DNA from 3 places in the Billgrantia sp. Q4P2 genome. Region 2 is predicted to be linked to each of the others. Evidence: predicted binding sites of a transcription regulator. Region 2 holds the regulator's gene; each other region holds the start of a gene.

Evidence for each region. Region 2 encodes sigma-54, which starts transcription at its own class of promoters, with help from an activator protein. Its sites were predicted from a motif close to TGGCACNNNNNTTGCTNT; they were not measured.
Region 1: the regulator sigma-54 is predicted to act here: its motif matches at 4,272-4,289, upstream of speB (agmatinase).
Region 3: the regulator sigma-54 is predicted to act here: its motif matches at 5,700-5,717, upstream of ACUY1T_RS08320 (amino acid ABC transporter substrate-binding protein).

The regions. Positions count from the first base shown of each region.
Region 1 covers NZ_JBRBAI010000001.1:330,659-340,983, forward strand. The annotation lists gene ACUY1T_RS01575 (ABC transporter ATP-binding protein) at 1-111, shown strand, start outside; gene ACUY1T_RS01580 (FAD-binding oxidoreductase) at 133-1,524, shown strand; gene ACUY1T_RS01585 (pyridoxal phosphate-dependent aminotransferase) at 1,631-2,749, shown strand; gene ACUY1T_RS01590 (sigma-54 interaction domain-containing protein) at 2,740-4,152, opposite strand; gene speB (agmatinase) at 4,330-5,280, shown strand; gene ACUY1T_RS01600 (YjiH family protein) at 5,325-6,707, shown strand; gene ACUY1T_RS01605 (5-guanidino-2-oxopentanoate decarboxylase) at 6,806-8,410, shown strand; gene ACUY1T_RS01610 (aldehyde dehydrogenase family protein) at 8,422-9,867, shown strand; gene ACUY1T_RS01615 (N-acetyltransferase family protein) at 9,941-10,325, shown strand, end outside.
Region 2 covers NZ_JBRBAI010000002.1:333,732-344,056, reverse strand. The annotation lists gene tldD (metalloprotease TldD) at 1-601, shown strand, start outside; gene yjgA (ribosome biogenesis factor YjgA) at 823-1,329, opposite strand; gene pmbA (metalloprotease PmbA) at 1,477-2,817, shown strand; gene ACUY1T_RS04460 (HPr family phosphocarrier protein) at 2,967-3,236, opposite strand; gene rapZ (RNase adapter RapZ) at 3,239-4,159, opposite strand; gene ptsN (PTS IIA-like nitrogen regulatory protein PtsN) at 4,206-4,676, opposite strand; gene hpf (ribosome hibernation-promoting factor, HPF/YfiA family) at 4,683-4,991, opposite strand; gene ACUY1T_RS04440 (RNA polymerase factor sigma-54) at 5,100-6,521, opposite strand; gene lptB (LPS export ABC transporter ATP-binding protein) at 6,680-7,411, opposite strand; gene lptA (lipopolysaccharide transport periplasmic protein LptA) at 7,413-7,922, opposite strand; gene lptC (LPS export ABC transporter periplasmic protein LptC) at 7,949-8,569, opposite strand; gene ACUY1T_RS04420 (KdsC family phosphatase) at 8,582-9,139, opposite strand; gene ACUY1T_RS04415 (KpsF/GutQ family sugar-phosphate isomerase) at 9,164-10,165, opposite strand; gene ACUY1T_RS04410 (calcium/sodium antiporter) at 10,198-10,325, opposite strand, start outside.
Region 3 covers NZ_JBRBAI010000004.1:81,621-91,945, reverse strand. The annotation lists gene ACUY1T_RS08345 (PilZ domain-containing protein) at 1-1,272, shown strand, start outside; gene ACUY1T_RS08340 (ribonucleotide reductase subunit alpha) at 1,525-1,929, shown strand; gene ahpC (alkyl hydroperoxide reductase subunit C) at 2,057-2,620, shown strand; gene ahpF (alkyl hydroperoxide reductase subunit F) at 2,794-4,350, shown strand; gene ACUY1T_RS08325 (amino acid ABC transporter substrate-binding protein) at 4,583-5,605, shown strand; gene ACUY1T_RS08320 (amino acid ABC transporter substrate-binding protein) at 5,782-6,810, shown strand; gene ACUY1T_RS08315 (amino acid ABC transporter permease) at 6,926-8,116, shown strand; gene ACUY1T_RS08310 (amino acid ABC transporter permease) at 8,127-9,227, shown strand; gene ACUY1T_RS08305 (amino acid ABC transporter ATP-binding protein) at 9,278-10,006, shown strand; gene ACUY1T_RS08300 (diguanylate cyclase domain-containing protein) at 9,984-10,325, opposite strand, start outside.

The DNA.
Region 1 (10,325 bases), on a different contig from region 2:
ATCGTCGAGCAGGGCACGGCCCAGGAAGTCTTCCTCAGCCCGAAGGAGCCGTATACTCGCCAACTGCTCAATGCCATTCCCGGACGCGAACACGAAGCGGCCATGGCCTGAAGCGCGACACGAGGACACTCCATGCAAGTACGACTCGAGGACCTGGCCGCCATCGTCGGGGCCAGCAACGTGATGACCGGTGACGACGTCGCCCAGCGCCGGGTGGACTGGATGACCGGCGCGCCCTGCCGCGCTGGCGCCATCGTGCGGCCCGCCGATACGGCCGAACTGGCGGATGTGATGAAGCTATGTCATGCCGCCGGCCAACCGGTGGTGACCCACGGCGGGCTCACCGGGCTGGTCCATGGCGGTGAAGCAGGCCCCGACGAGCTCGCCATCTCGCTCGAGCGAATGAGCGCCATCGAATCGATCGACCCCATCGGCGGCACCATGACCGTCCAGGCCGGCACGCCACTGCAAAGGGTCCAGGAAGCCGCCGAGGAGCACGGGCTGGTGTTTCCGCTCGACCTCGGTGCACGCGGCTCCTGTACCATTGGCGGCAATATCTCCACCAATGCCGGCGGCGTGCGAGTGATCCGCTACGGCATGATGCGCCAGCAAGTGCTGGGCCTGGAAGCGGTGCTGGCCGACGGCACCGTGGTCAGCTCGATGAATCGCATGCTCAAGAACAATGCCGGCTACGATCTCAAGCAGTTGTTCATCGGCAGTGAAGGCACGCTCGGCATCGTCGCTCGGGCCGTGCTCCGGCTGCAGCCCCGGATGGTCAGCGAACGCACCGCGCTGGTAGCGTGCCCCGACTTCGATGGCGTTACCGGCCTGCTCCGGTACATGGGCCGGGAACTGGGCGGAAGCCTGGGCACCTTCGAAGTGATGTGGCGCAATCATTACGCCCTGCTCACCGAGGAGAGTGGCCGCAATACGGCGCCGCTGCCGACGCACTGGCCGTATTACGCAATCATCGAGTCGCTGGGGGCCAATGACGATGAGAATGCCGCACGCTTCGGCGCCGCCCTCGAAGCGGCCCTCGAGGCCGGTCTGATCGAGGATGCAGTGCTGGCACAATCCGATACCCAACGCCAGGGCATCTGGGCCATCCGTGAAGACATCGAGGGGTTGATCGAGAACCTGGCTCCACTCTTTACCTTCGACGTCAGCCTGCCCATTCCCGATATGCCGGTCTACGCCGAGCAGCTCGAGCAAGCCATCGTTGAGCGCTGGCCCCAGGGGCGCATCGTGGTCTTCGGCCACCTCGGCGATGGCAACCTGCACGTCTCGGTCAGCGTCGGCAGCAACGAGCCGAAGACCCGTCATGCGGTGGAGCAGCTCGTCTACGGCCCCCTGGCCGAACTCGGCGGTTCGATTTCCGCCGAACATGGCATCGGCCTCGAGAAGCGCGACTACCTGGCGATCTCGCGCACACCGGAGGAGATCGCCCTGATGCGAACGCTCAAGCAGGCACTGGATCCGCTGAGCCTGCTCAACCGGCACAAGATCCTGGCATTCGAAAAGTGAACTGCGCATGACGTTCCGTAGACTCCACGGCCACGACACCAGGCGCTGGCTTGAGTCTGCGGAGCGCTTCTGCAACGATCTTCACACCCTGTCCCTGGAGTGCAGCATGCCGCGTTTTCCCGACCACCTGACCGGCCCCGGCCCCAGCAATCCCTTTCCCGGCATCAAGGTGCTGGAACGACGCATAGGCCGCGAAATTCCCCATCGCCTGGGCTCCAACGAAGGCCTCGACATGCCCCACCGGGCACTGCGTGAACGTTTCGGCGATGCCATGGTGGAGCACGTCTACTGCTATGGCGACTCGGAGGCGCTGGGGGTACGTCGACGCCTCGCGTCGCTCTACGGCCTGCCGCTGGAAAACACCCTGGTCGATGCCGGGGCCGACAGCCTCATTGCCCTGTCGCTGCGCAGCGTGGCCACGCCCGGCTGCACGGTGGTGAGCGCCAGCGGTACCTACCCCACCTTCGGCTACTTCGCCCGAGGCCAGGGCTGCCACCTCGTCGAACGTCCCTACCGTGAGGCCCCGGGGCTGCTCTCGCCAGACCTGAATGCCCTGCTGGCCAGTGCCCATGAGCATGGGGCCCGGCTCGTCTACATCGCCAACCCCGACAATCCCAGCGGTCATTTGCACAGCGACGAGGAGATCCGCCAACTGCGCGCCGAACTTCCCGAAGAGTGCTGGTTGCTGGTCGACGAGGCCTACCACGACTTCCGCGATGATGCCGATTCGACCTTCAGCCGCGAGGTACTGCCCGGCGTGATCCGCTTGCGCACGCTCTCCAAGGCGCACGGCCTGGCGGGGCTGCGTATCGGTTACGCTATCGCCGAGCCAGAGACCCTCGCCATGATGATGAAGGTACGCATCCACTATGCGGTATCGACCCTGACCCAGGCCGCCGCCGAGACCGTGCTCGACCACCACAGCGAGGTGGAAGCTCACGTACGCGAGGTGAAGCAGCGCCGCGAGCGACTGGCCGCGCATTTCCGCGACCTGGGCGCCGAGGTGCTGCCCAGCGCGACCAACTTCATCGCCCTGCGCCTGCCCAGCGCGGAGCTGGCAGGGCGGCTGAATCAGGAGCTGCTGGAAGCCGGCCGGCTCATTGCCCGCCCCGCTCATCCCGACCTGGGCCACGTGCTGCGCATCACCGCGGTGGAGGATGCCCTGGCGCCCGGCCGTTTCGAGATCCTCGAACGGGCCATCATGGAGAACTCGGCTCAGCGCTGAATCTTTAGCCCGTGCCTCTTCAGCTTGCGCACGACGCTTGGCTGGCTGATGCCCAGCCGCTTAGCGATGGCGTAGGTGCTGGGGAGCGTCCGGCACAGCACCTGAAGCACCGCGTACTCGGCCCGGGCCAGGTAGTCGCTCAGCCCCTCATGCTCGGCCAGTGCGGTCAGCGCCGGGTCCCCGTCCGGGGGCGACATGTTCGGTGACGCCGTGGCGTTACCCAGCGTCGGCGATTGGATCACGTCCCCGGGGCTCGACAGCCAGGCGCGTTCCAGCCAGTTCTCCAGTTCACGCACATTGCCCGGCCAGTCGCCACCCATCAGCTCCGACCATACGCTGCCATGCAGCAGCTTGCGTTCGCCGTAGCGCTGGTTGAGACGCTCGAGACACGCCTCGGCCAGCGCCGGAATGTCCTCCCGACGCTCACGCAGCGGCGGCAGCGTGAGCGGGATCACATTGAGCCGGTAGTAGAGGTCGAGGCGGAACGCCCCCGTCTCCACGCGCTTGGCCAGATCCTGATTGGTGGCAACCACCAGGCGAAAGTCGACCCGACGCGGCCGGGTATCGCCGAGGCGCGTGACGCTGCCGTCCTGGATCACCTTGAGCAGCTTGGTCTGCATCGGCAGCGGCAGCTCACCGATCTCGTCGAGGAACAGGGTTCCCCCTTCCGCCTGCTCCAGCAGCCCCGCCTTGCCCTGGCGCGCCGCGCCGCTGAAGGCGCCTGGCTGGTAGCCGAACATTTCCGACTCGAACAGGTTCTCCGGGATGGCAGCGCAGTTCACGTCGACGAACGGCCCCTGGCTACGCCGGCTCCAACGGTGCAACTGCCTGGCAAAGGCGGTCTTGCCGACGCCTGACTCGCCCAGCATCAGCACCGTGGCATCCGAGGGCGCCACGCGCTTGAGCAGCAGGGCCAGCTCGCGCATCAGCTCGCTGCGCACCTCCAGGCTGTCGAGCATATCGTCGAGCAGACCTTCCTCAGCGCTCGACCCGCCCTGGCTGCGCTTGAGGTGTTCGCTGAAGCGTTTTTGCAGCAGCGCGTACTCATCCTGCAGCAGCTGCAGGTCGGTGAGGTCGCGGGAGCGGCTGACGATACGCTCGAGCCGACCGTTGACATAGACGGGATGCGCCTCTGCGATCACCCGCCGGCCCGTGCCGGTGACCTGCATCAGCTGTGCCGGCTTGCCGGTACGGATCACCTCGAGGCTGATGGAAGGCTTGAGTACCCCCTCTGCCTCGAGCTGCTGCACCGTGCTACCGATCAGGCGCTCCCGCGCCATGCCATAGACCGCCGCGGCGCCCGGGCTGACGTCGAGCACCCGTCCCGAGCCGCAGACGATGAAGAAATGATCGTTAGCCGTCTCGACGATGGTCTTGATCACCTCTCGGTCGATTTCATTCATATGGTCGCCCAGCGATTCAAGAGTGAATTGCAATTCGATATTGAATCAATTAACGCGCCGTATTGATGCAATCATGCATCACTTGACCTGACAAGCCCCTGGTGACGGGGCGCTGCAGTTGGCATGAAAGCTGCTACATGTTGGTAGACATGCAGACACAGCTTCCAGGAGCCCATCATGCCCGACTTCAACCAGCCGCTCGGCGGCAACGAGATGCCTCGCTTCGGTGGCCCCGCCACCATGATGCGCCTACCCACCCAGCCCACCGCCGAAGGGCTGGACGTCGCCTTCATCGGCGTGCCCTTGGATATCGCCACCTCAAACCGTCCCGGCACGCGCCTGGGGCCGCGCCAGATACGCGACGAGTCGCGCATGCTGCGGCCCTACAACATGGCCACCCGCGCCGCGCCCTTCGACAGCCTGCAGGTGGCCGACATTGGCGACGTGCCGATCAACACCTTCCATCTGCCCAAGACGGTGGACATCATCAGCGCCTTTTACGACGAGGTGCTCGGCCATGGCTGCATCCCGCTGACGCTTGGCGGCGATCATGTGATCACCCTGCCGATCCTGCGCGCCATCGCCCGCAAGCACGGCCCGGTGGGGCTGATCCATATCGACGCCCACGCTGACGTCAACGAGCACATGTTCGGCGAACCCCTCGCCCACGGCACACCGTTCCGCCGCGCCCAGGAGGAAGGGCTGCTGGCCAAGGGCAAGGTGGTGCAGATCGGCCTGCGCGGTACCGGCTACGCCGCCGAGGACTTCGACTGGTGCCGCCAGCAGGGTTTCCGCGTCGTCACCGCCGAGGAGTGCTGGTACCGCTCACTCGAGCCGCTGATGGCGGAAGTTCGCGAGCAGATGGGCGATACCCCGGTCTACGTCACCTTCGACATCGACGGTCTCGACCCCTCGGTGGCACCAGGTACCGGCACCGTCGAGATGGGCGGGCTGACCTCGACCCAGGGGCTCGAGATCGTGCGTGGCGCCGCCGGTCTCAACATCGTCGGCGGTGACCTGGTCGAGGTCTCGCCGCCGTACGACACCAGCGGCAATACGGCGCTGATGGGCGCCACCCTGCTCTATGAAATGCTGTGCGCCCTGCCGGGCGTAATGCGCCGCGACTGACATGACATTGCATGACACTACAACGACAACCCAAGGGAAATCCCATGTCCACCACTGACACCACCCGCCGAAGCGCCGCCGTCCCAGCGCCTTTCGAACGCGGCAACCTGCTGAAATTCATTATTCCCTCAGCCATCGGCGTCAGCCTGTTCCTGGTGCCGTTCAAGGTAGGCGACACCATCAATATCGGCATGGGGCTGATGGCCGATGGCCTCAAGGCGCTGCTAGAGGGTGCCTTGCCGGCCATTGCCGTGATCGTGCTGGTACTCTCGGTGCTGGCGACCTCTTGGGTCAAGCTGACCCGGCCTCGCTGGGCCGAGAAGGGCGTGCTGCGCGACATGTTCCACGTCGGGCCAGTGTGGTTCGGCATGCGCCTCCTGGGCGCGGCCTTCGCCCTGATGACCTTCTTCCAGTTCGGGCCCGAGTTCGTCACCGCCTCCTTCACCGGTGGGGTGATGCTCAACGACCTGGCCCCGGTGTTGCTGACCTTCTTCTTCTTCGCCGCCCTGCTGCTGCCGTTCCTGGTCGAGTTCGGCTTCATGGAGTTCATCGGCAGCCTGGTGCGCAAGCCGTTCCGGGTGATCTTCAACCTGCCCGGCCGCAGCGCGATCGATGCCACCGCCTCGTGGATGGGCTCGGGCACCGTGGGCGTACTGATCACGACCCAGCAATACGAACAAGGCTACTACAGCCGCCGCGAAGCCTCGGTCATCGCCACCAATTTCTCCATCGTGTCGATCGCCTTCAGCCTGCTGATCACCAGCTTCGTCGACCTCAACCACATGTTCGTGCAGTTCTACTTCACCGTGGTGGTGGCCGGACTGATCGCCGCGGTCATCGTGCCGCGCCTGCCGCCGCTGTCGCGCAAGCCCGACACCTACTACGAGCCAGTCGGCTGTCAACTGGCCGAGAAGCGCACCGAGGAGATGGGCCTGCTGCGCTACAGCCTGACCCAGGCGGTACGCCGCGCCGAGCACGCCCCGGGCCCCAGGGAGCTCGCCCGCAACGCGCTGTTCAACGTGGCCGACATCTTCCTCGGCCTGCTGCCACTGGTCTTCGCCATCGGTACCGTGGCGCTGATACTCGCCGAGTTCACGCCGCTGTTCACCTGGCTCTCCTACCCCATGGTGCCGGTGCTCGAACTGCTGCGCATTCCCGAGGCCGAGGCGGCTGCCCCTGCTACCCTGGTGGGCTTTGCCGACATGTTCCTGCCGGCGGTACTGGCCACCAACATCGAGAGCGAGCTGACCCGCTTCGTCATCGCCTGCCTGTCGCTGACCCAGTTGATCTACATGTCGGAGATCGGTGCGCTGCTGCTCAAGTCGAAGATCCCCCTCAAGCTGTGGGAGCTGGTAGCCATCTTCCTGCTACGCACGGCCATCACGCTGCCGATCATCGCCTTCATGGCCCATGCGTTCTTCTTTTAACCAGCCACGCGCAACGGGCTTCGAGTCGAGAGCAACCCACAGCGTCGCCCGTCGCCCGTCGCCCGTAGCCCGTAGCCCGTAGCCCAGAGAGGTTCACCATGACCTGCGCCCAGTTGCTTTTGACGCTCTTGAGCAAGCGCTATGGGGTCGACACCGTGTTCGGCATCCCCGGGGTGCATACCGTCGCGCTCTATCGCGGCCTCACCGACGGCGCGCTCCGCCACGTCACGCCGCGCCACGAACAGGGCGCCGGCTTCATGGCCGACGGCTACGCCCGCGCCACCGGCAAGCCCGGCGTCTGCCTGATCATCACCGGGCCAGGCATGACCAACATTGCCACCGCCATGGGCCAGGCGCTGGCCGACTCGATCCCCATGCTGGTGATCTCCAGCGTCAATCGTCGCGACACCCTGGGCCGCGGCCAGGGCCGATTGCACGAGCTTGCGAACCAGCAGCAGCTGATGGCGGGTGTCTCCCGCTTCAGCCACACCCTGCTCGACCCCACCGCCCTGCCCGAAGTGCTGGCCCGTGCCTTTGCCGTGTTCCAGGGCCAACGCCCCGGCCCGGTGCACATCGAGATCCCCATCGATCTGTTCGACTCGCCAGTGGAGATGACAGACCTGCCGCTGCCGGCGCGGCTCTACAGCCCGGCGCCCGACCCCGAGGGGCTGGCACTGGCCGCCGAATGGCTGCGTGAAGCAAAGCGCCCACTGGTGCTGCTGGGCGGTGGTTGCGTGGATGCACCCGAAGCGGCCAGGGCGTTGGTCGAGAGGCTCGATGCACCCACCGTGACCACCATCAATGCCAAGGGCCTGCTGGGTCGCGATCATCCTCTCGATCTGGGCGCCAACGCGGCGCTGCCGGCGGTGCGCGAGCTGGCCCGTAAGGCCGACGTCATCCTGGCGGTGGGCACCGAACTCGGCGAGACCGACTACGACGTGGTGTTCGACGATGGCTTCGCACTCCACGGCAGGTTGATCCGCATCGACCTCGACGCCCAGCAACTGGTGCGCAACCAGCAAGTCGCGCTGGGCCTGGTGGGCGATGCCGGACGCAGCCTGGCCTTGCTCACCGAGTATTTTGCCGAACCGCTCTCACGCGACGGCGCCGCACGCACAGCCGCCACGCTCGAGGCGCTCGGGCTCGAAGCCGACCCTGCCTTCGCTCCCTTCGTGCCGCTCTACGCCGCCCTGCGCGAGGCATTTCCCGAGGCGATCCTGGTCGGCGATTCCACCGCCCCGGTCTACGCCGGCAATCACCTCGTCTCGCAGCCCGCCCCGCGGCGCTACTTCAACGCCTCCACCGGCTACGGCACCCTCGGCTATGGCCTGCCGGCGGCACTCGGCGCCCAACTGGGCCAGCCGACGCTGCCCGTGGTGGCACTGGTCGGCGACGGTGGCGTGATGTTCACCCTCAGTGAACTCGCCACCGCCGTGGAGCAATGCCTGCCAGTGGTGATCGTGCTGTGGCACAACCAGGGCTATGAAGAGATCCGCCGCTACATGGACGCCCATGGCGTGGCGCGCTGCGGCGTCGACATCCAGGCGCCGGACTTCCAGACCGTCGCCGCCGGCTTCGGCTGCCTGGCCACCCGGATCGGCAATCCCGCCGAGCTGGCCCGAGCCCTCGCCATTCGCCCCAGCGACGGCCCCTTATTGATCGAAGTGGACGCCAACGCCTGGCTCGAGGCCATCGACTCATGAAGGGACTTTCCATGCAGCAGCTCGATCACCAATTCATCGACAACCGCTGGCTACCCTCACGGGGAGAACGCCGCCTGGCGGTGATGAATCCCTATCGTGAAGAGGTGATTGCCGAGGTTACCGCCGGCCACCCTGACGACGTCGACGATGCCGTAGCCGCAGCACGCCGCGCCCTGCCTGCCTGGCGAGCGCTCTCCGGTGCCGAGCGTGGCGCCTACCTCGAGGGCTTTGCCGATGGCCTGGCCCAGCGTCGGGAGGAGCTGATCCGGCTCTCCTCGACCAACAATGGCAAGGTGCTGGCCGAGGCCGCTATCGACCTCGACGATGCCATCGCCTGCTACCGCTACTACGCGCGTCAGGCACGCAAACTCGATCAACGCCAAGGTCAGCTCGTGGAGCTGGAATTGGGTGGCATCGAGGCGCGCTGCTATCACGATCCGGTGGGCGTGGTCGGCCTGATCACACCGTGGAATTTCCCGCTGGTGACCAGTGCCTGGAAGCTCGCCCCGGCACTGGCCGCCGGCTGCACCGCGGTACTCAAGCCCTCCGAGGTGACACCGCTGCCCGAGCGGGCATTGGCCGAGATCGCCCAGGAGATTGAGCTGCCCGCCGGCGTACTCAACCTGCTGTTCGGCGACGGCGAGGGCATCGGTGCACCGCTTGCCGCTCACCCCGGTATCGACAAGGTCTCGTTCACCGGCAGCAACCGGGTCGGCGAATCGGTGATGCGCGCCGCCGCCGAACGCACCGCCGACGTCTCGCTGGAACTCGGCGGCAAATCGCCGATCCTGGTGATGGACGGTGCCGACCCCGCGCAGGCAGCCGATTGGGTCATGGCCGGCATCTACTTCAACGCCGGGCAGATCTGCTCGGCCACCTCGCGGCTGATCGTCCACCAAGCCATCGCCGAAAAGCTGTACGCCGCCCTGGCGGCACGCATCGACGCCCTCGTACTGGGCGATCCCTTGGATGAGGGGACCGACATGGGGCCGCTGACCAGCGCCCGCCAGCGCGAGAACGTCCAGGCCTATCTCACCGTCGCCCAGCGGGAAGGGCTCAGCGCAGTGCGAGATGCCCATCACCGGCAATTGCCCAAGCAGGGCTATTTCGTTGCCCCGGTTCTCTATCGCGACGTGCCGACGCAGAGCCGACTCTGGCGCGAGGAGATCTTCGGCCCGGTACTGTGTGCCCGCAGCGTGGCCAGCGAACAGGAGGCGATCGACCTGGCCAACGACTGCGACTTCGGCCTGGCGGCAACCGTCGTGAGCGGCGATGTCGAGCGGGCCCGGCGCATCGGACGCCAGCTACAGGCAGGCAGCATCTGGTTCAACAGCGAACAGCTGGTACTGCCAGAAACCGGCTGGGGCGGCTTCAAGCGCAGCGGCATCGGCCGCGAACTCGGCCCTTGGGGACTTTCGGCCTACCTGGCCGTCAAGCATATCGTTGGCCCAGCATGAGAGCGAAATTGCCCTTCGGATGATGACATGACATAGAATCGAGGGCCGATGCCTGGTATCAAGGAGGAGACCGATGATCCGCATCCGCCCCTACCAGTCGGGCGACTGGCCCGCCATGTGGGAATTCATTGCCCCAGTGCTGCACGCCGGCGACAGCTATGCCGTACCCAGCCGCATCAGCGAGCCCGATGCCTACCGCATGTGGGTGGAGCTGCCCCGTGCCGTACGCGTGGCCGAGGACACCGCCGGCAACCTACTTGGCACCTATTTCCTCAAGCCCAACCAGCCGGGCCCCGGCGATCACGTGTGCAACTGTGGCTACCTGGTAGCCGAGCAGGCCCGCGGCCAGGGCATCGCCAACAAGCTGTGCGAGGACTCGCTGCGTGTGGCGCGTGAGCTGGGCTTCACCGCCATGCAGTTCAACATGGTGGTCTCGACCAACGAGGTGGCGATCCGTC
Region 2 (10,325 bases):
ACGCATGGGGCAACGTGTGGCCGCGCCCGGCGTCACGGTGGTGGACGATGCCACCCTGGCCGATCGGCGCGGCTCCATGAGCGTGGACGACGAAGGCACGCCGGGCCAGTACACCCCGCTGATCGAGGATGGCATCCTCACCGGCTACATGCAGGACAAGCTCAACGCCCGGCTGATGGGCATGCAGCCCACCGGCAACGCCCGGCGCGAGTCGTTTGCCCATATGCCGATGCCGCGCATGACCAACACCTACATGCTGGCTGGCCAGGACGATCCGGCCGACATCATCTCAAGCGTAAAGCGCGGCATCTACGCGGTCAGCTTCGGTGGCGGCCAGGTGGACATCACCTCGGGCAAGTTCGTGTTCTCGGCAAGCGAGGCCTATCTGATCGAGGACGGCAAGATCACCGTGCCGGTCAAGGGCGCGACGCTGATCGGCAACGGGCCGGAGGCGATGGGCCGGGTGTCGATGATCGGCCACGACCTGGAACTCGACACCGGCATTGGCGTATGCGGCAAGGAGGGGCAGGGCGTGCCGGTGGGCGTGGGCCAGCCGACGCTCAAGCTGGATGAGCTCACCGTCGGCGGCACCGCGTCATGAAGGAACGTGCCTGCGCTCGGCGACGTTCTGCGGGGAGGGGGGAAAGTTTTGGAGGAGCGATGGGGCAAGGGGCTCAGGGGGTAGGCTGGAGAGGAGGTCCTACGCCATGGATGGCGTAGGTAGCGCCCAGGGAAGGGTTTACAGCGCCTCCTCGGAAGCCTGCCGCCGCGGCCCCGTGAAGCCAGGCGGTCGGTCGCAGACTGTGTCCTGCTCCTGCGCTTTCACAAACCGGCCGTATCGCGGATCAGCCGGAACAGCTTGCGCGCATTGGCGGGGGGCTTGCCGCGTTCGCGCTCGCTCCTGGCGTTGCGGATCAGCTGACGCAGCGCCTGGCGATCGACGTCGGGATGCTCCTCGATAAAGGCCTCGACGGCGCCGTCGTCCTCTTCGATCAGGCGATCGCGCCACTTCTCGAGGCGATGAAAGGCGAGATCGCGGTGGCGATTCTCTTGCTCGATTTCGTCGAACACGGCCTGGATCGCTTCGAGGTCCTCGCGTCGCATCAGCTTGCCGACGTACTGCATGTGGCGCCGGCGCCCCTCGTGGGAGCGGATGCGAGAGGTTTCCTCGACGGCGGCAAGCATGTCTTCCGACAACGGGAAGCGTGCCCGCTCGGCGGGGCTCATGGCGATGATCTGCTCGCCCAGCGCCTGCAAGGCGTGCATTTCCCGCTTGAGCTGGGACTTGCTGGGTCTTTCGTCGGAGGGGGAGGGAATATCCTGGGTCATGCCGCATCCAAGTAGTGAGAGGGTCAGCGCTAGCCTGGCCATCGGGAGATGAATAGGTTCGATGACAGCAGTATATCAGTCCGTCGTGCCACGACGGGAACAGACACGTACGGAGACCGGCACGACCGGTGAACGAGGGAGAGACACATGAGCAAGGCTTTCGATGCCGCCGCCCAGCAGGCGCTGCTGGAGTCGCGTGCCGAGCAGGCACTGGCCCTGGCGAGACACCTGGGGGCCGATGCCTGCGAGGTAGGGGCCAGCGTCGATCAGGGGATCGGTATCAGCGTGCGCGAAGGCGAGGTGGAATCCGTCGAACTTTCCCGCGACCAGGGCATCGCCGTGACGGTCTACCTGCGTGGACACAAGGGCAGCGCTTCTTCCACCGATGCTGGTGAAGCCTCGATCCGCGAGGTCGTGGAGAAGGCCGTGGCCATCGCGCTCTACACCGGTGAAGACCCCGCCGCAGGGCTGGCCGATCCCGAGCTGATGGCCACGGATCTGCCGGATCTCGACGTGCACCACCCTTGGCCGCTCTCCACCGAGCAGGCCATCGAACTGGCACTGGCCTGCGAAGCGGCCGGCCGCGCCGAGAGCGGTATCCGCCAGTCGGAAGGAGCCTCGCTCTCCAGCGGTGAAGGGGTGCGGGTCTACGCCAACAGCCACGGCTTTGTCGGCAGTCAGCGCGGCAGCCGCCATTCGCTCTCCTGCATGTTGATTGCCGAGGACGAGAATGGCATGCAGCGCGACTACGACTACACCAGCGCGCGTGACCCACGGGATCTGCGTGATGCCGAGGAGGTGGGCAGGAAGGCGGCCGAGCGCACCCTCCAGCGCCTGGGAGCCCGGCGCCCGGCCACCGGTCGCCTGCCGGTGCTGTTCGATGCCACCGTCGCCAGCGGCCTCGTCGGTCATTTGATGAGTGCCATTGCCGGTGGTTCGCTCTATCGTCAGGCCTCGTTCCTGTGCGACCGCTTGGGAGAAGCGCTGTTTCCCGACTGGTTCACCCTCGGCGAGCGTCCCATGGAGCGCGGCGCCATGGCCAGTTCCCCCTTCGACAACGATGGCGTGCAGACCCGCGACAACGTCTTCATCGAGGATGGCCGCCTGGCCAGCTACATGCTGTCGGCCTACAGTGCCCGACGTCTCGGCATGCAGACCACGGGTAATGCTGGCGGCGCGCGCAACCTGCGCATCACGGCGCCGCTTGCCTCGCGCGAAGAGCTGCTGGCGCGTATGGGTCGCGGCGTGCTGGTCACCGAGCTGATGGGCCAGGGCGTCAACGGCGTAACCGGTGACTACTCGCGTGGTGCAGCGGGCTTCTGGGTGGAGGACGGGAAAATCCAGTATCCGGTGGAGGAGTTCACCATCGCCGGCAATCTCGAGGCGATGTTCAAGGGGCTGCAGGCCGTTGGCAGCGACATCGACACCCGCGGCAGCATTCACACCGGCAGTTGGTTGGTCGGCGAGATGACAGTGGCAGGTAGCTGAAACGGATATGGGCCTTACCGCAAGGTTCGCGGGAATGAGCGAGCGATGGTCAGGCCAGGCGAAGCCCGATGAGCAGGCGGAGTTTAGGGAACCTGAATGAGCACTGCGAGGAGGGCTTCAACGCCGCATGGCCGAGCGCAGCCATTCCCCTAATTATCCTCTTCGAAGCGGGCATCGAATAACGCCTCGATGGCTTCCAGCGCCGCTTCGGCATCATCTCCTTCGGCACGGACCTCGAGTTCGGTACCGCAGGGGGCGCCCAGCATCAACAGTGCCATGATGTTGCTGGCATCGGCCTGCTGCTGGCCACGGTTGACGAATACGCGGGCGCGAAAGGGCTGGCAGCACTGTACCAGCTTGGTGGCAGCTCGGGCGTGGAGGCCGCGTTTGTTGGTCAGGGTCAGCTTGCGGCAGGGCACGCTCAAGTTTCCTTGCGTTCAGACGTCTCTTCGGTCTCTTCCTGTACGGCGGTGACCGGAGTGTGGATACCGAGTTCGCGATGGCGCAGGCGCACGTCGGGCTGTTGCTGGGCCAGATGCTTGGCGAGGCGCTCGGCCAGGTAAACCGAGCGATGCTGGCCGCCGGTGCAGCCGATGGCGACAGTCAGATAGCTGCGGTGGGTATCGCGGTAGGCCGGTAGCCAGCGTTCGACCCAGGCGATGATGTCGTCGAGCATTTCCTGGACAATGGGATACTGCTCCAGGAACTCGACGATACTGGGCTCCCTGCCGGTGGCCGAGCGCAGGCGCGGGTCCCAGTAGGGGTTGGGCAGGCAGCGAGCGTCGAAGACGATGTCGGCGTCGAGAGGAACGCCGCCCTTGAAGCCGAACGACTCCACGGTCAGGGTCAACTGCTCGGCGCGATGGCTGGCCACCTGCTCGGTGATGCGCCCGCGCAGGTCATGAACCGACAACCGCGAAGTGTCGATGATCAGGTCCGCCAGGTTGCGAATGTCGCTCAGCGTCGCGTCTTCGGATTCGATGGCCTCGCCCAGGGTCATGTCCCGGCCACGGGTCAACGGATGGCGACGTCGGGTAGCGGAGTAGCGTTCGAGGAGAATGCGGGCATCGGTGGTCAGGTAGATGATCTGGCAGTCGACCTGCTTGGTGCGTAGCTCTTCCAGCAGCCGTGGGAAGCGCTCCAGGGCATGGGGCAGGTTGCGTGCGTCGATGCTGACGGCGATCGAGGTCTGGATCGTGGGGGAGTTGCGCAGTTCATCCACCAGAGATCCGAGTAGCATCGCCGGCAGGTTGTCGATGGAGTAGTAGCCGATGTCCTCGAGCGCTTGCAGTGCGATCGACTTGCCGGAGCCGGAACGGCCGCTGATGATCACAAGCTGCATGACGGTTCTCCTGATCAGGGGCCGGCCGAACGGCGAGTAGAAAAAGTCAGGCCGAGGACTGTCGTCGGATCGCTTCGATGAGGTGCTCGTGGAGTTCACGCTGGCTCGCGCACTTGCGCAGCCCCGCACGCGTATCGGCGTCGTTCATCACGCCCGCCACCTGGCTCAGCAACGACAGATGCGTGTCGTCGGCCTCCTCGGGCACCAGCAGCACGAAGACGAGATCGACTGGCTCGCCGTCGATGGCGTCGAAGTCGATGGGCTCGGCCAGTTTGAGAAAGGCGGCCACCGGGCTATGGCAGTGGGGGCTACGGGCATGGGGGATGGCCACGCCATTGCCGATCCCGGTACTGCCCAGTCTCTCACGACCGACCAGTCTGCCGAAGACCTCCTGACTGTCGAGGCTAGGAGTGTTCTGCGCTATGAAGGTGCTGAAGAACTCCAGCACCCTCTTCTTGCTGCCCCCGGGAACGTCGAACAGCGCGCGTTCCGGGGGCAGGATGGTTTCCAGTGTCATGGCAGCTCAGCGAATGCCGGCGCCCTGGGCGCGCGCTTGGGCCTTTTCCTTGTGTTTGACCAGTTGGCGGTCGAGCTTGTCTGTCAGCGCATCGATGGCGGCATACATGTCCGGATCGGAGGCTTCAGCATGAAGGTCGGCGCCGGCGGCATGCAGCGTGCAGGCGGCCTGCTGACGCTCCTTTTCGATCGAGAGCGTCACTTGCACGTTGGTGATGTTGTCGTAATGGCGCTGGACGCGGCTAAGCTTTTCGCTCACGTAGTCACGCAGTGGATCGGTCAGTTCAACATGATGGCCGGTGATGTTGACTTGCATGACAAGCTCCTTCGTCCTTCGGGTGGTGGCTCGATTGTAACCCTTTTTGCTGTCCTGCAAACCCCCTCGAAAGTGACGATTGCCCAGCGTCAGCGTTACGTCGAGGCATCAGCGAAAACGCTTGCGCTCGCTCGAGGAGGGAATTCCCAGAGCTTCACGATACTTGGCTACCGTGCGACGTGCCACCTCGATACCGCTCTCTGCCAGCAGATCCACCAGGCGACTGTCGGAAAGAGGCTTGCGCGGTGGCTCGTCGGCGATCAGTTTGCGGATACGGGCACGAATAGCCGTGCTGGAGTGGGCGTCCCCGTCGCCGTTGCCACCTACGTGGCTGGAAAAGAAATACTTCAGCTCGAACACGCCGCGTGGGGTGTGGATGAACTTCTGTGTCGTCACGCGCGATATGGTCGACTCGTGCATCTCGACGGCCTGGGCGATGTCGGCCAGCACCAGGGGCTTCATGGCTTCTTCGCCCTGCTCGAGAAACTCGATCTGGCGTGCCATGATCTCCCGCCCCACCCGCAGCAGGGTATCGTTGCGGCTGGCGAGGCTCTTCATCAGCCAGCGCGCTTCCTGCAGGTGATCCTTGAGGAACTGGTTGTCCTGGCTCTTGTCCGCGCGCCGCACCAGCGCGACATAATCGGGCTGTATGCGCAGCCGGGGCAGGGCCTCGGCGTTGAGTTCCACGCGCCAGCCTGATTCGTCGTGATAGGCAACCAGGTCCGGGGTGACGTAGCTGCTGCCCACTTCGGCATAGGCGCTACCGGGGCGTGGGTCCAGCGAGCGAACCAGGGCAATGACCTCATTCAGGGCATCGTCGTCCAGCCCCAGGCGGCGCTTGAGCAGGCGACGGTCGTCGGCAGCCAGCGCCTCGAGGAACTGGCGCACCAGGCGACGGGTCTGTGGCAGCAGCGGCGTATCGTCGGGCAGGGCGGCCAGCTGCAGCATCAGGCACTCGCGCAGATCGCGGGCGAACACGCCGGTGGGCTCGAACTGCTGCAGGCGCAACAGAACCTGTTCGACCTCCCGGGTGGGTAGGCCTTCGAGCCCCTGCTGGCGCAGGCCGTCGCGGATATCTTCCAGCGCCTGCGACAGGTAGCCGGCGCCATCGACGGCATCGATCAGGCTCTCGGCGATAATGCGCTGGCGGTCGCTCAGATCGGTCATCGCCAATTGCCAGATCAGGTGGCCGGCCAGCGTCTGCTCCGAGGCCTGGCGCTCGAAATCCGGTCCTTCGCCGGTAGCGCCGCCGGAACTCGAACCATGATCGGGGTAGGTATCCGTCCAGTCACTGTCGGTGGAGAGTTCGCTGGGTATTTCGCTGGCCCAGTCATCGCTCTGGGCTTCGCCGACGGCCTGTTCGCCGAAGCCGTCGTCGAGTTCCAGCATGGGGTTGGATTCCAGGGCTTGCTGGATTTCCTGGCGTAGATCGAGAGTCGAGAGCTGCAGCAGGGCAATGGCCTGCTGCAGCTGGGGGGTCATGGTCAGCTGGGTGCCGACACGCAGTTGCAAGGATGCTTTCATGGCCATGAGAATAACGGGCTCATCTGCCGGAAAACTCTACCCTAGACCGGTCGGCAGCGACTTGCAAGAGAATTGACTGCAATATGCATGCCATCGGCAATATTTATGCCTGATTAGAATATTTTAAATAAAGATCAAATGCTTGCATAATGCACTGGATTGCGCTACAGGCGAAAATCCTCGCCCAGATAAACTTCCCGTACCCGCCTGTTGGCAAGGATGGCCTCGGCGTCACCTTCGGCAATGATCTGGCCGTCACCGACGATGTAGGCCGAATCGCAGATGTCGAGGGTTTCGCGAACGTTGTGGTCGGTGATCAGTACGCCGATGTTGCGCGCCTTCAGCTGGCGAATGATCCCCTTGATCTCGCCCACCGAAATTGGGTCGACCCCGGCGAAGGGTTCGTCGAGCAGGATGAAGGCCGGCTCGGTGGCCAGCGCCCGGGCGATCTCGACCCGCCGCCGCTCGCCGCCGGACAGGCTCATGCCCAGGTTGTCGCGAATATGGGTGACATGGAAGTCTTCCAGCAGCTGCTCGAGCCTTGCTTGTCGCCCATGGCGGTCGAGATCCTTGCGCGTCTCGAGAATGGCCATGATGTTGTCGGCCACCGACAGCTTGCGAAAGATCGACGCCTCCTGGGGCAGGTAGCCGATTCCGGCTTGGGCTCGCTCGTGCATGGCGCTGTGCGAGAGATCCAGATCGTCGATATGAACTTCGCCGGCATCCGCCTTGACCAGACCGACGATCATGTAGAACGAAGTGGTCTTGCCTGCCCCGTTGGGCCCAAGCAGCCCGACCACGCAGCCCTGTTCGATGGCGAGGCTGATGTCGTGTACCACGCGGCGGCGCTTGTAACTCTTGGCCAGATTTCGGGCTTGCAGGGTCTTCTTCGCCATTTCAGCGCTCCGGCTGCAGGGTCATGCGGATACGCTGGCGCCCCTCGACGCCTTCCCCCTCGGCACGGGCCTGAACGACGCGGCGGTCGAGAAAGTACTCCAGGTAGCCACCGTCGAAGGTGTCGCCCCCTTGGTGCAGCTCGGCGCGGTCGATCAGCTCCACGCGCCGCTCGGCCACGTGATAGACGATCGTGCGGCCCCAGCCGCGGACCACGGGTTGGTCGGGGTCGGGCTGCTGCTCGATGTAGGCGCGTTCGCCGCGGGCCGTGGCGCGGGAGAGTTCGCCGGCCGCATTGCGCTGAAACTCGACTCGGTCGCCGGTCAGCCGCATGGTGCCCTGGCGGATGTCGACATCGCCGGTATAGACCGCGGTGCCGGCGCGGTCGTCGAGGTCGAGTCGATCGGCCTCGACCTCGACGGGTTGGTCGGCGTCACGCTGCTGCGCCATGGCCGAACCGCTACCTGCAAGACCGATCAACGCCATGCCAACCAGCGCCAGGGTGAGTGGCATTCGGACGGTCGGGAGCTTGCATCGCTTCATGGCGTGAAATCCTCTAGGTTGGCGGCTTCGGCCTGCCCCGGCTGTGCGCCTTCCGGGGGGTGATGGCCGCGCACATTGTCGGTCAAACGTGCCCGATTGTCATGGATCCAGGCGTCGAAGCGCTCGCCACGCATGTGCTGTGGCGGCTGCTGCAGCAGGGCGGGCGTGTCGCTCCAGGCATGCCCCACGTTGGCGTCGAAGTGCAAGGTTTCGGTGTCGAGCTGCCAGCGCTCCTCGGGCGCGAAGAGCCGGGCGTCACCCGAGAGCGTCAGCGGGTTGCCGCCCGGGCCGAGGCGGCCTTCCGTGCTGCTTGCCACCCATAGTCGGCCCTCGCGGTCGATCAGATGGGCCTGCGGGGTGACGGCGCGGGTGACGTCGTCGTGGGGCGTATGCACCAGGCGCGGGCTCTCCAGGCGCTGATGGGGCCGGCCGTCGGCATCGAAGCGGGTCAACTGCGCCTGCTCCAGAAAATAGTCGGGCTCCCCAGCTTCATCGGTGGGTACCGGGCCGGGCGTTGGCACCTGCCAGGGATCCAGCCAGGCAATCAGGCCGCCAAGGCCGAGCAGCAGCAGGAACAGCCAGGCACGGAACGAGGGGCGTGGCAGCCGACGCAACATATCCGAGCGGCCTCAACGCTTGCCGTGGAGGTAGGTGTCGACCAGGGCGTCGCGATGCCCTTGCGCTTCGAGCAGCATGTCGCAGATCTCGCGCACTGCGCCATGTCCTCCGTTGCGCTCGGTGACGTAGTCTGCCAGTGCCCGCATGTAGGAAGGGGAGCCGGGCACGGTAATGCCGATGCCGGCGCGCTGGATGGCTGCCAGGTCGGGTAGGTCGTCGCCACAGTAGGCGACCTGTTCGAGCTCGATGCCCTTGCGCGTGCACAGTTCGCGCAGAGTGGCGAGCTTGTCTTCGCAGCTCTGGAAGACGTGATCGATGCCCAGGGCGGCGGCGCGGTGGCTGACCATGGGCGATTCGCGTCCGGTCAGGAAGGCCACCTGGAGGCCGGCACGCCGCAACAGCTTGAGGCCCAGGCCATCCTGGGTGTGAAACGCCTTGATCTCTACGCCATCGGCCTGGAAATAGAGTCGGCCGTCGGTGAGTACGCCGTCCACGTCCAGCGCCAGCAGGCGAACCTTGCGCAGGCGGTCGACAAGGCGTGGGTCGATGGTAGGGGTGGCCAGAGCCATGGGCTCTCCTTGGTCAGGGTGATGTCAGATGACGCCGCTTCGCAGCAGGTCGTGCATGTGCAGGGCGCCGATCGGGTGCCCCTCTTCGTCAACGACGGCAAGCGCCGTTATCAGGTTGTCTTCCATGATGCGCACCGCTTCGGCGGCCAGCATGTCGGGAGAGATGCGCTTGCCGGGGCGGGTCATGACGTCGTCCACCGTCAGCTGGCTGAGATCCTGATGCTGGTCGAGTGTGCGGCGCAGGTCGCCGTCGGTATAGACACCGATCAGCTGATTCTGCTCATCGACGACACAGGTGAAGCCGAGCCCTTGGCGGGTGATTTCGAGCAGGGCGTCGCGCAGGGGGCTGCCCAGTGGCACGCTGGGCAGCCGCTCGCCTTGATGCATCAGGTCGCTGACGCGTAGCAGCAGGCGCTTGCCCAGGCTGCCGCCGGGGTGCGAGAGGGCGAAGTCTTCGGCGGTGAAGCCGCGCGCCTCGAGCAGGGCCACGGCCAGGGCATCACCCAGCACCAGTGCGGCGGTGGTCGAGGCCGTCGGTGCCAGGTCCAGTGGGCAGGCCTCACGCTCGACGCCGGCATCGAGATGGGCATCGGCGTGGCGGGCCAGCGTCGAGTCGGGGCGCCCGGTCATGCTGATCAGCGGCGTGCCGATGCGCTTGAGCAGCGGCAGCAGGGCGGTGACCTCGGCCGTCTCGCCGGAGTTCGACAGCGCTACTACCACGTCGCCCGGTGTGATCATGCCCAGGTCGCCGTGACTGGCTTCGCCGGGGTGGACGAAGAACGCCGGTGTGCCGGTGCTGGCGAGCGTTGCAGCGATCTTGCCTGCGATGTGGCCCGACTTGCCCATGCCGGTCACCACCACGCGGCCCCGGCAGGCGAGCATCAGCTCGCAGGCACGGTCGAAGTGGCTGTCGAGGCGTTCGGCCAGCGCGGCGATGGCTTGCTCTTCGATTTTCAGGGTGCGGCGGGCGCTGTCTCGCAGTAGCGAGGAGTCGGCGCCTTGAGCTGGTGAGTCGTCTGTGTTCATGGCGATGATTGTTGCCCTTTGTGGGGAATCGCTCAAGTGGCACCGCTGGCTGAGGCGGCCAGCCAGGTCAGGTAGACCAGATAGATACCAAGGAACAAGGCGCCGGGAACCCGCCCCAGCCGGCCATGGCGGTGCCAGAGCAACAGCATGCCCATGCCCA
Region 3 (10,325 bases), on a different contig from region 2:
TCTGTCGGTGGCTGCATGGTGGATATCGATATCGCCGACAGTATCGCAATCACCGTGGATCAGGTCGTGCCTGGCATCACTCTTGAATTTCCCAATGGGGAGAGTTTCTTCGCGGAGGGGCGTATCCGCCACATGCGTCCGTTCGGCAACCATGGCTATGCGGCCGTGGGTCTTCAGTTCACCAACTTGACCGCGGCGCAGTCAGAAGCGTTGTTTCATTATGTGGCGGAAGCGGAACGAGAGGCTGCCTATCGGACGGGCACCAACGACAAGCTGTCTAGCCATTCTCCTCTGTTTATTCCTGGAGCCAAGGAGAAAAAGATTCTGCAGCGTGAAGAGCAAGAGCGCCAGAAGCAAATTCGGCAATCCCCCATGCAGCGTGGTGTGCTGGAAGTCGCCCACCAGCTTCAGGTCGGGTTGATGTACATGAAAACCCGTAGCCTCTTCCCGGAAGAGGTCCTCTATGACTGTGCCGATACCCTACTGTATCTGGTAACGCAGGATCGCAAGTCCCTGCTCTATGCTCTGGCCTTCCTGCGTGACGAACCGGACTGGGTGCGCCATGCGGTCCAGGTTGGCGGCATGCTGGCGGATATGATGCTGTTACGAGATCCACACTCCCCGCAGGTACGCGAAGCCGTATTGGGTGCTCTGCTGCATACCATGGGCAAGCCGCTACTGGTCAGCGAAAAGCTGCCATCGCTCAAAGCGCATATGAAGCCCTACCAGAAGGAAATTCTTAAAGGCCATGTCGAAGCACTGAGGGACAAGCTTCAAGCGTTGGGTTGGACGCCTAGCCCAGCCTGCCTCGATGTGCTGGAAAACGCCAATGAGCGCCTTGACGGGTCCGGTTACCCTGTTGGAAAGCGGGGCGGTCAACTTTCCGAGGTTGTCAGGCTAGTTTCGGTACTTAAAATGATCAATAAGCTGACCAATGAACGCAATGGCATCCCGCCACGGTCGCCCCTTGACGCCTATCGCTGGGTCAATGATGCTTCCGAGTCTTTCGACAAGACTGTGCTCGTTGAATATATCCAGCATTACGGGCTCTACCCAATCGGCAGTTTGGCCAAATTCTCCGGAGGCTTTCTAGCCTGGATTATTGATATCGATGCGAAGGGTATGCCCATAAAGGTCAACGTTATCAAGAACTTGGCATTCAAAGATACCAATATAAATAGTTGCTTGACGGCCAAGGATTTCTCTCAGGTCGGAAAGCTCGAAGGCATCGTGAACCCAGGGGATTATGGAGTCAAACTTCTCAAGGTGTAGTTTCACGTAAGAACTCGTGCTGACCGCCTGGCTTGAGCGTCAGGGCTCGGCCAATCGATACCTTATTTGCCCGACGCGTGCCTGGATGCCGGCACCTGGCTACTTGATGAGGCGACCCTGCGCGTCGTTTGGTCGCCCTAACCCCTTGCACGTCGCGGTGTCGGATGCGCTATCGTGTCGGAACCGTGCCGGGATCGCCCGGCGAACGTTCATGTGCCCGCGTTGGTGGGCGGTCATTCCTGGAGAATCGTCTTGGCCATTTCCCGTTTCGCCGACCTGCTGGATGAAGCACGGCGCCAACCCGAGCCACAGCGGCTGCTGTTCGTCTTCACCCGCGCCGAGCTGCCGGACAACCCCACTGCGGAGCAGCGCCAGCGCTTCGAGCAAGGGGAGGGCGGCGTGTTGACCCCGGTGCTGTGCGTCGACAAGACCCCCGATGAGCTCAGCGACATGGCGGCGCTGACGGCCGAATCGCAGAAGACCGGGCTCGAGTGGAACATCGTCTTCGTTGGAGCCCTGTCAGGCAGCGGCGGCGAGGCTGTGCCCGATGAAGCCGTCGAACGTCAGCTGCAGCGCATGGTCGAATCGCTGCAAATGGGCAATACCCAGGCTTTTCTGGCGCTGAACCGTCAGGGTGAGGCAGTGGCCTTGCAATGAGTCGCAGGTGCCACCATAGACAAGCCTTATCGGAACCATGGCGGCAATCAATTTTCGCCTATCGGTTGCGATGGATATGATAGGCCCCGTATTCGGATCACCCATCAATGACTTGGAGCGTTACTGAATGTCCCTGATCAACACCGAAGTCCAGCCGTTCAAGGCTACCGCTTTCCACAACGGCGAGTTCGTCGAAGTTTCCAACGAGAGCCTGAAAGGCCAGTGGTCCGTGGTGATCTTCATGCCGGCCGCGTTCACCTTCAACTGCCCGACCGAGGTCGAGGACGCCGCCGAGCACTACGAGGAGTTCAAGAAGGCCGGTGCCGAAGTCTATATCGTCACCACCGACACCCACTTCTCGCACAAGGTGTGGCACGAGACTTCACCGGCGGTGGGCAAGGCCAAGTTCCCGCTGGTCGGTGACCCGACTCACCAGCTGACCCGTGCCTTCGGTGTGCACATCGAGGAAGCCGGTCTGGCCCTGCGCGGCACCTTCGTGATCAACCCGGAAGGCGTGATCAAGACCCTGGAGATCCACGACAACGCGATCGCCCGCGATGTCTCTGAGACCCTGCGCAAGCTGAAGGCTGCCCAGTACGTCGCCGCCAACCCGAACGAGGTCTGCCCGGCCAAGTGGAAGGAAGGCGAAGAGACCCTCGCTCCGTCCCTGGACCTGGTCGGCAAGATCTAACCGATCCTGCGGCCCGCGAGGCTACCCTCTGACCTCGTGTGTACCACGCCCGGGCATTTTACTGCCCGGGCGCTCTTTCCAAGACGTGCAAGCTTCTGCCGCGCTGATTTCGGTCCGCGGTCGGGATACCTCTTGCCGTCGTTCTTGAGCCAGACATGAAGGAAACCGCGGTCATGTTGGACGACAATCTGAAAAGTCAGCTAAAAGCCTACCTGCAGAAGGTCACTCGGCCGTTCGAGATCGTCGCGTCCCTCGATGACGGCGCCAAGTCCAAGGAGCTTCACGGGCTGCTCAAGGACATCGAGAGCCTCTGCGACAAGATCAGTCTGCGCCTGGACGGTGAAGACGCGCGCAAGCCCTCCTTTGCACTGAACCGTCCCGGCGAGGATACCGGCCTGGTGTTCGCCGGCATTCCCATGGGCCACGAGTTCACCTCGCTGGTGCTGGCGCTGCTGCAGGTCGGTGGCCACCCGCCCAAGGTCAGCGACGATACCCTCGAGCAGATCAAGGCGCTCGAGGGTGAGCTGCACTTCGAGACCTACTATTCGCTGTCGTGCCAGAACTGCCCCGACGTGGTGCAGGCGCTGAACTTGATGGCGATCCTCAACCCGGGCGTGCGCCACGTCGCCATCGACGGTGCGCTGTTCCAGGACGAGGTCGAAGAGCGCCAGGTGATGTCGGTGCCGAGCATCTACCTCAACGGCGAGCCCTTCGACCAGGGCCGCATGAGCCTCGAGCAGATCCTGGCCAAGGTCGACACCGGCGCGGCCCAGCGCGAGGCGGCCAAGCTCAACGAGAAGGATCCGTTCGACGTGCTGGTGGTGGGCGGTGGCCCGGCCGGTGCCGCGGCAGCCATCTATGCCGCACGCAAGGGCATCCGCACCGGGGTGGCGGCCGAACGCTTCGGTGGCCAGGTGCTCGACACCATGGCCATCGAGAACTTCATCTCCGTGCCCTATACCGAAGGCCCCAAGCTGGCCGCGGCGCTGGAACAGCACGTCAAGGAGTATGAAGCCGACATCATGAACCTGCAGCGTGCCGTGAAGCTGATTCCGGCAGCCGACCAGGGCGGCGAGCACGAGGTGGTGTTCGAGTCCGGCGCCAGCCTCAAGAGCAAGACGCTGATTCTCTCCACCGGCGCCCGCTGGCGTGAGATGAACGTGCCCGGCGAGGCCGAGTACCGCAACAAGGGCGTGGCCTACTGCCCCCACTGCGACGGCCCGCTGTTCAAGGGCAAGCGCGTAGCGGTGATCGGCGGCGGCAACTCCGGCGTCGAGGCGGCCATCGACCTGGCCGGCATCGTCGGCCACGTGACACTGATCGAGTTCATGGACGAGATGCGTGCCGACGCGGTGCTGCAGAAGAAGCTGCGCAGCCTGCCCAACGTCGAGATCGTGCTTGGCGCCCGCACCACCGAAGTGAACGGCGACGGCACCCGGGTCACCGGCCTGACCTTTGAAGAGCGCGCCAGCGGCGCCATCAAGACGCTCGAGCTGGAAGGCATTTTCGTGCAGATCGGCCTGGTACCCAACACCGAGTGGCTCACCGACTCTTCTATAGAGCTGTCGCCGCGCGGCGAGATCGTGATCGACGAGCGCGGCATGACCTCGGTGCCGGGTATCTTCGCTGCCGGAGACGTGACCACGGTGCCCTACAAGCAGATCGTGATCGCCATGGGCGAGGGCTCGAAGGCCGCCCTGGGCGCCTTCGACTATCTCATCCGGCACTGACGTCGACCGCCCCGGCAGGCGTGTCGACCCCGGTCGTCCACTTTTCCTCCTCATGCGCTATCCGAATGCCCCGCAGGCCTGGCCTGCGGGGCATTTTCTTAGTGGGCTAAATATTCTTCGTTGAAGGCAAGGCGCGCGCAGGCGGCGAGACGCCGTGCAGGTAGCGTGAGGATGCGCTAAGCATAAGCGAGGCCCTGCCAGGGCTTTCATCCAATGACAACGAGGGAACGACATGACCCATTACGACAGGCTGGCTTGGTTGGCCTCGTCGGCGCTGATACTTGGTGGCGTCGGCTTGGCCCAAGCGGCCACGCTCGATGACGTTCGCGAGCGGGACCAAGTGCGCTGCGGCGTCAATGCTGCGCAGCCGGGCTTCTCGGCGCTGGACGACGAGGACAATTATCGGGGCCTGGATACCGATGTCTGCCGGGCCGTCGCCGCGGCGGTGCTGGGTGATGCCGGAAAGGTGCAATTCGTGCCGCTGAACTCGGTGGAACGGTTCACGGCCCTGCAGTCGAGCGAAGTGGACGTGCTTTCGCGCACCACGACCTGGACCTCGAGTCGGGATACGACGCTTGGCATCAACTTCACCGGCGTCAGCTACTACGACGGTCAGGCCTTCATGGTGGCCAGCGAACTGGGTGTAGAAAGCGCCACGGAGCTCGATGGTGCCGCGGTGTGTACCCAGTCGGGCACCACCAGCGAACTCAACCTGGCCGACTACTTCCGCACCAACGGCATGGAGTATGAGCCGGTGGTGTTCGATTCGCCGGAGCAGTCGATAGCGGGCTTCGAGACCGGGCGCTGCGACGTGCTCAGCTCCGATGCTTCCCAGCTCTACGCCCAGCGTATGCAGCTGGCCGACCCCGACAGCGCAGTGGTGCTGCCCGAAGTCATCTCCAAGGAGCCGCTGGGGCCTGCCGTACTCCAAGGCGACGACCAGTGGTTCAACATCGTCAAGTGGACGCTGTTCGCCATGCTCAATGCCGAGGAGTTGGGTATCACCCAGGCCAACGTCGATGAGATGCTCGGCTCCGAGGACCCGGACATCGCGCGTCTGCTGGGCCGCGATGGCAACTACGGCGAGGGCATGGGACTCTCCGCCGACTGGGCTTACCGGATCGTCAAGCAGGTGGGCAACTATGGCGAGATGTTCGAGCGCAACGTGGGGGCCGGCTCCGACTTCAATATTGCCCGTGGCCAGAACGCCCTATGGACCGAGGGTGGGCTGCACTATGCGCCACCGGTGCGCTGACAAGCCTGGTTGCACCAAGACGGGGCAGCGGTTCAGGCCGGATCGCCTCCGGCTTGAGCGTTGAATAAGAGTTTTGCCTGCACTATCGCTGCCTTGGAACAAACCTTGCTAAGGTGCAGGCACATGCTCCGGCATGCTGCGTTCAAGAACTCCAAACCATTTACGAGGGATCTTTCATGCGCGACAACAAGAACAAGTGGGTGTTGCTCACTTCCGCAGCGGCACTGGCTCTGGGTACCGCCTCCCTGGCTTCGGCAGACACCCTGCAGAACACCATCGAGCGTGGTGCCGTGCAGTGTGGCGTGAGCGACGGTCTGCCGGGTTTCTCCGCACCGGACGATCAGGGCGAATGGCAGGGGCTTGATGTCGATGTCTGCCGCGCCGTGGCCGCCGCGGTCTTCGGCGATGCCGAGGCGGTACGCTACATCTCGCTGAACGCCGTGGAGCGCTTCACTGCGCTGCAGTCCGGTGAGGTCGATCTGCTCTCGCGCAACACCACCTGGACCACCACCCGCGATACTACCCTGGGCTTGAACTTCGCCGGCGTGAACTTCTACGACGGCATCGGCTTCATGATCAACAAGGACCTGGGTGTTTCCAGTGCCAAGGATCTCGACGGTGCAGCGATCTGTGTCCAGTCCGGCACCACCACCGAGCTGAACGTGGCCGACTACTTCCGTGCCAACGGCATGCAGTTCGACCCGATCGTCTTCGACACCTCCGAGCAGACCGTGGGCGGCTACGAGGCCGGACGCTGCGACGTGCTGACCTCCGACACCTCCCAGCTGGCCGCGCTGCGCATCCAGCTCTCCAACCCGGATCAATCCGTGATCCTGCCGGAAGTCATCTCCAAGGAGCCGCTGGGGCCGGTGGTGCGTCAGGGCGACGACCAGTGGTTCAACATCGTCAAATGGTCGCTGTTCGCCATGCTCAACGCCGAGGAGATGGGCATCACCAGCGAGAACGTCGATGAGATGCGCAACTCCGAAGACCCGGACATCGCCCGCCTGCTGGGTCAGGACGGCAACTACGGTGAGGGCATGGGCCTCGACGCCAACTGGGCCTACAACATCATCAGCCAGGTAGGCAACTACGGCGAAAGCTACGAGCGTAACGTTGGCATGGGTTCACCGCTGCAGATCGAGCGCGGCATCAACGCGCTGTGGACCGAGGGCGGCATCCAGTACGCTCCGCCGGTTCGCTGATCGTACCGCCCGGGGCATCGCGAGGTGCCCCGATCCTCGTACTGGCCCCGGCCCGGATACACCCCGGGCCGGTTGGCTGATACCTGCTTGACGGATCCAGGCGGAGAGTTCCTTCATGTCCGTTCGACCCAAGGCCCAATCCATAGGCCCCAAACCGCCTTTCTGGCGCGATCGCGCCAAGCGGGCGTTGATCTTCCAGGCCCTGCTGATCGCTGCGGTGGTGGCCTTCCTGCTCTACATCATCGGCAACACCCAGGCCAACCTGGCCGCTCGCGGCATCACCACCGGCTTCGGCTTTTTGACCAATACCGCTGGTTTCGGCATCGTCCAGAGCCTGATCGACTACTCGTCGCAGAGCACCTACGGCCGAACCTTCCTGGTGGGCCTGCTCAACACCCTGCTGGTTTCCGCGCTGGGGATCATCGCGGCAACCATCATTGGTTTCATCGTCGGCATCGCCCGGCTTTCACCCAACTGGCTGATCGCGAGGCTGGCCAACGGCTATATAGAAATTTTCCGCAACATCCCGCTGCTGCTGCAGATCTTCTTCTGGTACTTCGCCGTTCTGCGCGCCATGCCCTCGGCGCGGGACAGCTACTCCCTCGGCGAGGTGATCTTTCTCAACGTGCGCGGCCTCTATGTGCCGGAGCCGCTGTTCGAGTCCGGCTTCGGCCTGATTCCCCTGGCCTTTGGCGTGGCCATCGTGGCCAGCATCGCGCTGACGATCTGGAACAAGCGCCGCCATGAGGCGACCGGCAAGCGACTGCCGGCGGGTTGGATCTCGCTGGGCCTGATCGTCGGCCTGCCACTGCTGGTGCTGGTGGCAACTGGCGTGCCGGTCACCTGGGACGTGCCGGAGCTGCGCGGTTTCAACTTCCGCGGTGGCTTTACCATCATCCCCGAATTCCTGGCCCTATGGCTGGCGCTGTCGATCTACACGGCGTCGTTCATCGCCGAAATCGTGCGCTCCGGTATCCAGGCGATTCCCCACGGCCAGACCGAGGCGGCCCAGGCGCTCAGCCTGCCGCAGAACCTGGTGCTGCGCCTGGTGGTGGTACCTCAGGCCCTGCGCGTGATCATCCCGCCGCTGACCAGCCAGTATCTCAACCTGATCAAGAACTCCTCACTGGCCACGGCCATCGGCTATCCGGACCTGGTCTCGGTGTTCGCCGGTACGACCCTCAACCAGACGGGCCAGGCAATAGAGGTCATCGCCATGACCATGGCGGTCTATCTCACCATCAGCCTGCTGGTGTCGATGTTCATGAACTGGTTCAACGCCCGCGTGGCGCTGGTGGAACGCTAGGAGAGGCGCCATGACGATTCAATACAAGATGATCGAGGCGCGACCGGCGCCGAAGAACACGGTAGGGCCAGTGGCCTGGCTGCGGGCCAACCTGTTCAGCGGTCCGGTGAACAGCTTCTTCACCCTACTGGGGATCTATCTGCTCTACCTGCTGCTGACGCCAACGATCCAGTGGGCCTTCATCAACGCCGACTGGATCGGCACCACGCGTGACGATTGCTCCCGCGAAGGGGCCTGCTGGGTGTTCGTCAGCGCCCGTTTCACCCAGTTCATCTATGGACTCTATCCTCGCGGCGAGATCTGGCGGGTCGATGTGACCTTCGTCACCTTTGCCGCCCTGATCGCCTGGCTGGCGCTGCCGCGGCTGCCGTTCAAGCGCTGGGTGGCGCTGGCAACGCTGGTGGCGTTCCCGATCTTCGCCTACTTCATGCTCTACGGAGGCCACTTCGGCCTGCCTCTGGTGCCGACCCACCGCTGGGGTGGCCTGATGCTGACCCTGGTGCTGGCCGTGGTGGGCATGGTCGGGGCATTGCCGATCGGTATCCTGCTGGCCTTGGGTCGCCGCTCGCAGATGCCCATCGTCAAGAGCTTCTGCGTGGTGTTCATCGAGTTCTGGCGCGGTGTGCCGCTGATCACGGTGCTGTTCATGGCCTCGGTGATGCTGCCGCTGTTCATGCCGACCGGCGTGAGCGTCGACCGCCTGATCCGGGCCTTCATCGGCATCACCCTGTTCCAGAGCGCCTACATGGCCGAGGTCATCCGCGGCGGGCTGCAGGCCATTCCCCGTGGCCAGGAGGAGGCGGCGGCGGCGCTGGGCATGAACTACTGGATGCGCATGGGCCTGATCGTACTGCCTCAGGCGCTGAAGATGATGATTCCCGGTATCGTCAACACCTTCATCTCGCTGTTCAAGGACACCACCCTGGTCATGATCATCGGGCTGTTCGACCTGTTGGGCATCGTGCAGGCAGCGCTGTCGGATTCCCGCTGGCTGGGCTTCTCCCTGGAAGGCTACGTGTTCGCCGCGTTCATGTTCTGGATCTTCTGCTTCAGCATGTCGCGCTACAGTCAATATTTGGAAAGAAAACTGCATACCGGCCATAAGCGGTAAGGACGAATAAGATGAACGAACAGGCAACCCAGGCCGGCGCCGAGACCCTGATGGTCGAGATGCGCGGCGTCAACAAGTGGTACGGCGACTTCCACGTACTTCGCGACATCAACCTCGAAGTGAAGAGCGGCGAGCGGATCGTCATCTGCGGGCCCTCGGGCTCGGGCAAGTCGACCCTGATCCGCTGCATCAACCATCTCGAGGAGCACCAGGCCGGCGAGATCGTGGTGGGCGGCGTGCCGCTGACCCAGGACGTCAAGCGCATCGAGCAGATCCGCCGCAGCGTGGGCATGGTATTCCAGCACTTCAACCTCTTTCCGCACCTCACGGTGCTGGAGAACTGCTGCCTGGCGCAGAAATGGGTGCAGAAGAAGCCGCGTCGCGAGGCGGAGCGGCTCGCCATGCAGTACCTGGAGCGGGTCAAGATCGCCGAGCAGGCGAAGAAATATCCCGGCCAGCTCTCCGGCGGTCAGCAACAGCGCGTGGCGATTGCCCGCTCGCTGTGCATGCACCCCGACGTGATGCTGTTCGACGAGCCCACCTCGGCACTCGACCCGGAGATGATCAAGGAGGTGCTCGACGTCATGGTGGAACTGGCGGAAGAGGGCATGACCATGCTCTGCGTGACCCACGAGATGGGCTTCGCCAAGACCGTGGCCGACCGCGTGATCTTCATGGACCAGGGGCAGATCATAGAGGAGAACGCGCCGGAACCCTTCTTCAACAACCCGCAGTCCGAGCGTACCCAGCTCTTCCTCAGCCAGATCCTGGGCCACTGAGGGTGGGTTCCGCCGGGTCCGCGTCGTTCTGCGGGCCCGGCGGAGTGCCGTGTTGTCCAAACATCAGCACCCGGTTGCGTCCGGCGTGCTTGGCGGCGTAGAGCGCCTGGTCGGCCTGGGCGGTGGCCAGCGCCTGGGCGTGCTGCGGGTCTTGCCCATGGGGCAGTCTGGCGATGCCGATGCTGAGGGTGATGTCGATATGGCGGGTCTTCGCGTCGCCGGCAAGCGACTGTAGGGGAAAGGAGCTATCGGCAACGCTGGCCCGTAGACGCTCGCCCAGTTGCAGCGCCTGGGCGTCGTCGAGGCCACCGACGAGAAT